DNA from 3 places in the Halomonas chromatireducens genome. Region 1 is predicted to be linked to each of the others. Evidence: predicted binding sites of a transcription regulator. Region 1 holds the regulator's gene; each other region holds the start of a gene.
What was found. The regulator sigma-54, encoded in region 1, starts transcription at its own class of promoters, with help from an activator protein. The targets are predictions, from matches to a motif close to TGGCACNNNNNTTGCTNT.
Positions count from the first base shown of each region.

Region 2: the regulator sigma-54 is predicted to act here: its motif matches at 1,733-1,750, upstream of speB (agmatinase).
Region 3: the regulator sigma-54 is predicted to act here: its motif matches at 1,998-2,015, upstream of LOKO_RS08690 (nitrate reductase).

Region 1 covers NZ_CP014226.1:1,215,730-1,219,005, reverse strand. Annotated here, with positions in the region: gene lptA (lipopolysaccharide transport periplasmic protein LptA) at 1-13, shown strand, start outside; gene lptB (LPS export ABC transporter ATP-binding protein) at 21-746, shown strand; gene LOKO_RS05690 (RNA polymerase factor sigma-54) at 905-2,323, shown strand; gene hpf (ribosome hibernation-promoting factor, HPF/YfiA family) at 2,433-2,741, shown strand; gene ptsN (PTS IIA-like nitrogen regulatory protein PtsN) at 2,747-3,223, shown strand; gene rapZ (RNase adapter RapZ) at 3,263-3,276, shown strand, end outside.
Region 2 covers NZ_CP014226.1:1,732,566-1,735,841, forward strand. Annotated here, with positions in the region: gene LOKO_RS08030 (pyridoxal phosphate-dependent aminotransferase) at 1-177, shown strand, start outside; gene LOKO_RS08035 (sigma-54 interaction domain-containing protein) at 174-1,598, opposite strand; gene speB (agmatinase) at 1,809-2,759, shown strand; gene LOKO_RS08045 (YjiH family protein) at 2,819-3,276, shown strand, end outside.
Region 3 covers NZ_CP014226.1:1,873,583-1,876,858, reverse strand. Annotated here, with positions in the region: gene LOKO_RS08690 (nitrate reductase) at 1-1,850, opposite strand, end outside; gene LOKO_RS08685 (ANTAR domain-containing response regulator) at 2,280-2,879, shown strand; gene LOKO_RS08680 (CmpA/NrtA family ABC transporter substrate-binding protein) at 2,894-3,276, shown strand, end outside.

The DNA of each region.
Region 1 (3,276 bases):
ACCGGAGCGCTGACGTGGTAATGAAGACCCTGAGAGCCACTCACCTGGCCAAGAGCTACAAGCGTCGCCGTGTGGTACACGACATCAGCCTCTCCATCGAGCAGGGCAGCATCGTCGGCCTTCTCGGCCCCAACGGTGCCGGCAAGACCACTTCGTTCTACATGATCGTTGGCCTGGTCCGCGCCGACGCCGGTGAAGTGCATATCGACGACCTGGACCTGAGCGGGTCGGCCATGCATGAGCGTGCCCGCGCCGGCATTGGCTACCTTCCCCAGGAAGCCTCGATCTTTCGCAAGCTCTCGGTGGCGGATAACATCATGGCCATTCTCGAGACGCGCAAGGACCTGGACCGACGAGGCCGTCATGCGCGCTTGGAAGAGCTGCTGGAAGACTTTCATGTTACCCATATCCGCAACAATCTCGGCATGAGCCTGTCTGGCGGCGAACGGCGACGGGTGGAGATCGCCAGGGCGCTGGCCACCGAGCCGGCCTTCATCCTGCTCGATGAGCCTTTCGCTGGCGTGGATCCTATTTCCGTTGGTGAAATCAAAGGCATCATCCGTCAGCTCAAGGCGCGTGATATCGGCGTCCTGATCACCGACCACAACGTGCGCGAGACATTGGATATCTGCAATACCGCCTACATCGTCGGAGACGGGCAGATCATTGCGGAAGGTGATGCCAATGCCATTCTCGCCAACCGCAGGGTGCGTGAGGTCTATCTCGGCGAGGACTTCCGTCTCTAAACCTGGCGACTCGATCAACACAACTGCCTGCTGTCAATATAAACATGCATATTCGGCACGGAAATTGCGGATGGCATGCTTATTGCACTCAAAACACTTGCAAGTCGAACCATTGGGGGCTAGGGTGGTTTTTTTCGGCAGATGAGCCCCCTATTCTCATGGCCATGAAAGCATCCTTGCAACTCCGTGTCGGCACTCAGCTGACCATGACGCCCCAACTGCAGCAGGCGATTGCGCTGCTGCAGCTCTCGACGCTCGATCTGCGTCAGGAGATCCAGCAGGCGCTGGAAACCAACCCCATGCTGGAACTCGACGACGGCTTCGGCGAACAGACCGCCGAAGCGGTCCAAGACGACGATTGGGCCAGCGAAATTCCCTCTGAACTTTCCACCGACAGCGACTGGTCTGACACCTACCCCGACCATGGCGCCAGCTCGGGCAGCGGCGAAGGACCTGATTTTGAACGCCAGGCCGCCGGGCAGAGCCTGGCCAGCCACCTGATCTGGCAGCTCGCGATGACCGATCTCAGCGAGCGCCAGCGCCAGATCGCCGAGAGCCTGATCGATGCCGTGGACGGCACCGGCTACCTGGCGCAGCCGCTGGAAGAGATTCGCGACGGGCTCCGCCAGCAGGGCCTCGAGGGCCTGCCAACCCGGGAGGTCGAGCAGGTGCTGCTGCGTCTGCAGCAATTCGAACCTACCGGTGTCTTTGCCCGGGACCTGCGTGAATGCCTGATGCTGCAGCTCGCGGCACTACCCGACGACACCCCGCTGCTCCCCCAGGCCAGGCGCCTCGTCCGCCAGTTCCTCGAAGCCCTGGCCAGCGACGATCGCCGACTGCTCAAGCGCCGCCTGGGGCTGGACGATGAGGCCCTGGAGGAGGTGATCGGTCTGATTCGCTCGCTGGACCCGCGCCCGGGCAGCGAGTTCGCCGAGGTGAGTGGCAATTACATCACCCCCGACCTGCTCGCTCACCATGACGAGCGCGGCTGGCGTGTCGAGCTCAACGCCGACGCCCTGCCAAGACTGCGCATCCAGCCCGATTACGTGGCCCTGGTAAGGCGCGCCGACAAGAGCCAGGACAACCAGTTTCTCAAGGATCACCTTCAGGAGGCGCGCTGGCTGATGAAGAGCCTGGCCAGCCGGAACGACACCCTGCTGCGGGTCGGCCGCGAGATCATGGCCCGCCAGCTCGACTTTCTCGAGCAGGGGGAGGAGGCCATGCGGCCACTGATACTGGCTGATATTGCCCAGGCCGTGGATATGCATGAGTCGACCATCTCTCGCGTAACGACCCAGAAATTCATCCACACGCCGCGCGGCGTGTTCGAACTCAAGTTCTTCTTCTCCAGCCATGTCGGCGGCGGAGAAGGCGAAGGCGACGCCTATTCCAGCACCGCGATCCGTGCCCGGATCCGCAAGCTAGTACAGGACGAGCCGCCCCGCAAGCCGCTGTCGGACAGTCGCCTGGTCGATCTGCTGGCCGAGGACGGCATCCGCGTTGCGCGGCGAACCGTCGCCAAGTACCGGGAAGCGTTGGGCATACCCTCCTCAAGCGAGCGCAAGCGATTTCGCTGACCCCAGCCCGCTCTCTTGACCCTTCGCAGGAAACCGGAAAGGGAGGGGTTTGCAGGGCCTCAAAAAGGGTTACAATCGAGGCACCACCCGAAGGACGAAGGAGCCTGTCATGCAAGTCAATATTACCGGCCACCATGTGGAACTGACCGATGCCCTGCGTGACTACGTCAGCGAAAAACTGACCCGCGTGCAGCGCCACTACGACAACATCACCAACGTCCAGGTCACGCTTTCGGTAGAGAAGGAGCGTCAACTGGCCGCCTGCACCCTGCATGCTGCCGGCGCCGACCTTCATGCCGAGGCCACCGATCCCGACATGTACGCCGCTATTGACGCACTGACCGACAAGCTCGACCGTCAACTGGTCAAACACAAGGAAAAAGCCCAGGCCCGCGCCCAGGGCGCCGGCATTCGCTGATTGCCATGACACTGGAAACCATTCTGCCGCCGGAGCGCGCCTTGTTCGGCGTCCCCGGTGGCAGCAAGAAACGGGTGCTGGAATTCTTCAGCACCTTCATCGCACAGAACACGCCGAGCCTCGACAGCCAGGAAGTCTTTGCCCGCCTGATCGGCAGAGAACGCCTCGGTAGCACGGGCATCGGCAATGGGGTGGCCATTCCTCACGCCAGGAGCCCCCACTGTCACAGTCCGGTCGCGGCCTTCCTCCAGCTGGCGGAGCCTATCGATTTCGACGCCATCGACGGCGAGCCGGTCGACCTGGTCTTCGTACTGCTGGTCCCGGAAGAGGCGGACGATACACATCTGGCGCTACTCAGCCAGGTGGCCAGCATCATGAACGATGTCGACACTCGAGTGGCACTGCGCAAGAGCAACAGCCAACGTGAGCTCCACGAGCGGCTCATTGAAGCCATTCGACGACAGACGCCGACGCCGCTCTGACCTTCCCGGGCCGCCCGGCCAGCCAACCAGGAGACCCGCATGCAGCTCGTGAT
Region 2 (3,276 bases), 520 kb from region 1:
CCCAGCGCCGAACTAGGCGAACGACTCAACCGCGAGCTGCTGGAGGCCGGCCGACTCATCGCCCGCCCCGCCCACCCGGACCTGGGTCACATTCTGCGCATCACCGCGGTGGAAGACGCTCTGCAGCCCGGCCGATTCGAGATCCTCGAGAAGGCACTGGCGGAGATGACGCGCTAGCGATGGGTGCGTTCGATACGTAACCCATGGCGCTGCAGCTTGCGCACGACACTGGGCTGACTGATGCCCAGCCGCCCGGCCATGGCATAGGTACTCGACAGCTGTTCGCACAGTGTCGCCAGCACCTGGCGTTCGGTCCGGGCGAGATACGCCTTCAGCGACTCGTCCTCCGCCATTGCCAGGGGGGCAGGGGTAACGACAGCAGCATCAGTGGTTGCAGCGTGTCCCACGGGCCGCCCCAGGGTAGGGGCTTCGATCACGTCTCCGGCGCTGGAAAGCCAGGCGCGTTCGAGCCAGTTTTCCAGCTCGCGGACGTTGCCCGGCCATTCGCTGCCCATCAGCTCCGACCAGACGCTGCCGTGCAGCAACTTCTGGCGGCCATAGCGCTGGTTGAGGCGATCAAGGCAGGACTCCACCAGCGCCGGTATGTCCTCGCGGCGCTCCCGCAGCGGTGGCAGCGTCACCGGGATCACGTTGAGCCGGTAATAGAGATCCAGCCGGAAGGCCCCCTCCTCGACCCGGCTAGCCAGGTCCTGGTTGGTCGCCACCACCAGTCGAAAGTCGACCCGCCGCGGCCGGGTGTCCCCCAGTCGGGTGACGGTGCCATCCTGGATCACCTTGAGCAGCTTGGTCTGCATCAGCAGCGGCAGCTCGCCCAGCTCATCGAGAAATAGCGTGCCACCCTCGGCCTGCTCAAGCAGGCCGGCCTTGCCCTGCCGGGCGGCGCCGCTGAAGGCCCCCGGCTGGTAGCCGAACATCTCCGACTCGAACAGGTTCTCGGGAATGGCACCGCAGTTGACTTCGATGAAGGGCCCGTCGCCGCGTCGGCTCCAGCGATGCAGCTGGCGAGCGAAAGCGGTCTTGCCGACCCCGGACTCGCCCAGCATCAGCACGGTGGCATCGGATGGCGCCACGCGCTTGAGCAGCAGCGCCAGTTCACGCATCACGCTGCTACGCACCTGCAGTGCCTCCAGCGTCTCATCCAGCTCGCCATCCTGCTCCGTCGGCCCCGGCTGGCTGCGCCGAAGATGCTCGCTGAATCGCTTCTGGAGCAAGGCATATTCATCCTGCAGCAGCTGAAGGTCGGTGAGATCCCGGGAGCGGCTGACGATACGCTCCAGCCTGTCATCGACGAACACCGGATGGGCCTCGGCGATGACCCGCCTGCCGGTCCCGGTGACCTGCATCAGCTGGGCCGGCTTGCCCGTGCGCATCACCTCCATGCTGATCGAGGGCTTCAGCACGCCGCTTGCCTCCAGCGCCTGTACCGTACTACTGGTCAGCGCTTCCCGAGTCATCCCGTAGACCGCCGCGGCACCCGGGCTGACATCGAGAACTCGGCCGCTTCCGTCAACGATGAAGAAATGGTCATTGGCGGTCTCGACGATGGCCTGCACGACCCGCGCATCGATCTCACTCATATCGGCTCCTGATTATTCCGCGTGCCAATACAGTATTGCATCGCTGATTCAATATTGCATCGAATCCCACCCAATTCGATGCGCTAGTGAATCACTTGCGAGCACGGAACGCCGGCCGGCCGGGAAGCACCAGCTGGCACGAAACATGCATTCCTATCAGTACAGGTACTAATGCCAGCGCCCTCTCAGCCAGCACAACCGGAGTTCCTCATGTCCGAGTACAATCAGCCCCTCGGCGGTAACGAGATGCCCCGCTTCGGCGGCCCCGCGACCATGATGCGGCTGCCCGCCCAGCCGACGGCAGAGGGTCTTGATGCCGCCTTCATCGGTATCCCCCTGGACATCGGCACCTCGAACCGACCGGGCACCCGGCTCGGCCCGCGCCAGATTCGCGACGAATCACGCATGCTGCGCCCCTACAACATGGCCACCCGGGCCGCGCCCTTCGACAGCCTGCAGGTCGCCGATATAGGTGATGTGCCGATCAACACCTTTCACCTGCCCAAGAGCGTCGACATCATTACCGACTTCTATGACCAGGTGCTGGCCAATGGCTGCATCCCGCTCACCCTGGGCGGGGAGCACACCATCACCCTGCCGATACTGCGCGCCATCGCCAAGAAGCATGGGCCCGTGGGATTGATTCATATCGATGCCCATGCCGACGTCAACGAGCACATGTTCGGCGAGCCCATCGCTCATGGGACGCCCTTTCGACGCGCCCAGGAAGAGGGCCTTCTGGCGGCAAACCGCGTGGTGCAGATCGGCCTGCGCGGCACCGGCTACTCCGCCGAGGATTTCGACTGGTGCCGCCAGCAGGGCTTTCGCGTCGTCACCGCAGAGGAGTGCTGGCACAAATCGCTGGCGCCGTTGATGGACGAAGTACGTGAGCAGATGGGCGATGGCCCCGTCTATATCAGTTTCGATATCGATGGCCTCGATCCCTCGGTCGCCCCCGGCACCGGCACCGTGGAAATGGGTGGCCTGACCTCGGCGCAGGGCCTGGAGATCGTCCGTGGCGCAGCGGGATTGAACATCGTCGGCGGCGACCTGGTCGAGGTATCACCGCCCTACGACCCCAGCGGCAACACTGCCTTGATGGGCGCGACCCTGCTCTACGAGATGCTCTGCGTGCTACCCGGCGTCACCCGCCGCGGCTGAGGCCCCAAGGCAATTTCAGCACTCCGGATTCAACGACAACAAGCCTGAGGAATAACAGCATGTCTTCCACTGAATCGACTTCCGAAGAGACGGCCGCCCCTAAGCCGATGGAGCGCCAACCGCTGGACCGCCGCAATCTGCTACGCTTTCTGATCCCCTCCCTGATCGGGGTCAGCCTGTTCCTGATCCCCTTCCAGGTCGGCGATACCATCAATATCGGCATGGGCCTGATGGCCGATGGCCTCAAGGCGCTGCTCGATGGGGCCCTGCCGGCCATCGCCGTGGCCGTCCTGACGGTCTCGGTGCTCGCCACCCTCTACGTCAAGCTGGGCAAGCCCGCCTGGGCGGAAAAAGGGGTGCTGCGCGACATGTTCCATGTCGGCCCGGTATGGTTCGGCATGCGCATCCTCGGCGCCGCCTTCGCGCTGATGACCTTCTTCCAGTTCGGCCCCGAGTTCGTCACCGCCCCCTTCACCGGCGGCGTGATGCTCAACGACCTGGCCCCGGTGCTGCTCAC
Region 3 (3,276 bases), 660 kb from region 1:
TTCATCAGCCGTGGCGCACGGCCGGTGCGGGTCATGGTGTGCCACTGATCACGCACCCTGCCGGTATTGAGCCTTAGCGGACGAACCTCGCTCAGGGCCTGCTCTGGCCCCCGTGGGTGTACCGCAATCAGTCGCGCCTTGCCATCCGGGGTGGCAAAGCGCCCATCCTCGAACAGCCTCGCCGTGCCGCTCGGCGCACCCCGCGTCACCGGCCACTGGATCGGCGCCAGGGCATCATAGGCGTCGCGGTCGAGCCCGGTCAGGCCGGAGATATCGAACAGCCGGCGGCCCTCGCCGGGGCCTTCACCATTCTCGAAGCCGGAGAGCCGGGCATGCTCGTCGAAGATCTCGCTGGGGTGTTCATAGGCAAAGGCTTCGCCGAAACCGAGCCGCCTGGCCACCTCGCCGATGATCCACCAGTCGTGACGGGCCTCCCCCGGGGGCGGCAGCAGCCCGCGCTGGCGGGAGATACGCCGCTCGGAGTTGGTCACGGTGCCATCCTTCTCGGACCAGCTCGAGGCCGGCAGCACGATATCGGCAAAGGGGAGCAAATCGGTGTCGGCCATGCATTCGGAGACGATCACCAGCGGACACTTGGCCAGGGCCGCCCGCACGCGGTTGGCATCCGGCAGGCTCACCACCGGGTTGGTGGCCATGATCCACACCGCCTGAACCTCGCCCCGCTCGATGGCCTCGAACAGCTCCACCGCCTTGTGGCCTGGCGCGTCGGGCAGGGTGGGCTCGAGCGATTCTGTCGTCCAGAAGCGCGTGACCCGTTCGAGGGCGTCCGGCGTATGGTAGTCCATGTGCGCGGCCAGCTGGTTGGCCAACCCGCCCACTTCGCGGCCGCCCATGGCGTTGGGCTGGCCGGTGATCGAGAAGGGCCCCGCCCCCGGCAGGCCGATCTTGCCGCCGGCCAGATGGCAATTGATGATGGCGTTGCACTTGTCGGTGCCGCTGGAGGACTGGTTGACGCCCTGGGAGTAGAGCGTCACCACGTGGAGGTGGCTTGAGAACCAGTAGAAGAAGGTTTCCAGCCGCTCCGGGTCCACATCGCAGTCGGCGGCAATGGCCTCCAGCGAGGTGTCGTCCTCGCGGGCCGCCGCCAGGGCCTCTTCCATGCCCAGGGTGTGCTTCTCCAGGTAGACCCGGTCCAGCTTGGAACGGTCGTCCATCCAGGCCAGCAGGCCATTGAACAGCCGCGCATCGCTGCCGGGCGCGAGGCCGAGATAGAGGTCGGCGATCTCGCAGCTATCGGTGACCCTGGGGTCGATCACCACCACCCGCATCAGCGGATTGATCTGCTTGGCCGCCTTGATGCGCTGATACAGCACCGGATGGTTCCAGGCCAGGTTCGACCCCACCAGCACCACCAGCTCCGCCTCCTCCAGGTCCTCGTAGTTGCAGGGCACGGCGTCGGCGCCGAAGGCGCGCTTGTAGGCCGCCACCGCCGAGGCCATGCAGAGCCGCGAGTTGGTGTCCAGGTGCGGCGTCCCCAGGAAGCCCTTGAACAGCTTGTTGGCAACGTAATAGTCCTCGGTGAGCAGCTGACCCGAGAGGTAGGCCGCCACGGCATGGTTGCCATGGTCGCGGCGTGTGGCCTGAAGCCTGTCGGCCACGGCATCCAGTGCCGTGTCCCAGTCCACCTCCACGCCGTCGACCCGGGGACGCGTCAGCCGGCCATGCTCACCCAGGGTCTCGTGCAGCGCCGAACCCTTGACGCAGAGCCGCCCGAAATTCGCCGGATGCGTGCTGTCACCGCTGACGCCGATGATGCGCTCGCCGTCGACTTCCGCCTGCACGCCGCAGCCAACACCGCAGTAGGGGCAAGTGGTTAGAGCCTGGTGCATGACGATCTCCTGTAACGCATGTTCGCAAAATGCAAACGCCCACCCGCCGACTCTGTAGCAGAGACGGCGGGTGGGCGTCGTTGCCGATGAAGCGCGGTGGGCGCCTCTTGCTGCTTTGCCCAGCGTTGAGCATTTTCTATACAGGATGAAGCAATCTTTGTGCCAGGCGAACGGCATCTGCCAGTATTCCGGCTCCCTGATGGCCTTCTATCGTTCCTGACATCGAGCCACTGCCCCAGGATCTCTCACCCCAACTGCCATGCTGCACCACGGTAGTGCCGAAACGCCGCGCATCGGACCGAATAATCGCCAGACACAGCGCCAGGCCGTCAAGACCCGGCCCGCAGGACTTGGCGTGCCGCGGAGTTGCAATATCTGGAATGTATTTTGCATCGCAGCGTAGAGATGCAAGTGACTAGCGAGACTGCCATGCCCCCACCGCTGAATGTGCTGCTGGTTGATGATGAAGTCGTGCGCGCGGCCATGGTCGAGGAGGCCCTGGTCGCCGATGGACACCGTGTGGTCTGCCGCCTGACGAGCCCGGCGAGCCTCAACGAGATGGTCGCCCGGCACCAGCCCGACGTGGTGATCATCGACATGGAATCCCCCGACCGCGACACCCTGGACAGCATGGCGCTGCTCAACCGCGAGAACCCGCGCCCGGTGGTCTTCTTCGCCGACCAGCACGACCCGGACATCCTCCAGGCCGCCCTCAAGGTCGGCGTCAGCGCCTACGTGGTCGACGGCCTGATTCCCGGCCGGGTCAAGGCGATCATCGAGGTGGCGATTGCCCGCTTCGATGCCTTCCAGTCCATGCGCCGCGAACTGGAGAAGACCCGCAACCAGCTCACCGAGCGCAAGCGCATCGAACGCGCCAAGGGGCTGTTGATGAAGCATCAGGACTGCGACGAGGAGCAGGCCTATCGCATGCTGCGCAAGCTCGCCATGGATCGCAGCCAGCGTATTGCCGAGGTGGCCGACAGCGTCATCGATATCCTGGAACGCCTGAACACGCGCTCGCCTGACTGAACTGAGGTCTATTCATGAATCCGCAGGACATGCACACCACACCCGAGCTGAATCACCTGACCCTGGGCTTCGTGCCGCTGCTGGATGCCGCCCTGCTGGTCATCGCCCGTGAACAGGGCTTCTTTTCCGAACAGGGGGTCGAGGTATCGCTGTCACGGGAGAACGCCTGGTCGACCCTGCGCGACAAGGTGGCCGCCGGGCTGCTCGATGGCGCCCAGATGCTCTCGCCCATGCCGCTGGCCATGAGTCTCGGGCTGGAGCGGGCGCCCTGCGACGCCCTGGCGCCGATCACCCTGAGCCGCAACGGCAATGCCATCGTGCTGTCGGAACCCCTCTGCCAGCAGAGCGGTGCCGCCATGGGCAGCGACCCGGCCGACAGCGCACGCGCCGTCGGCGC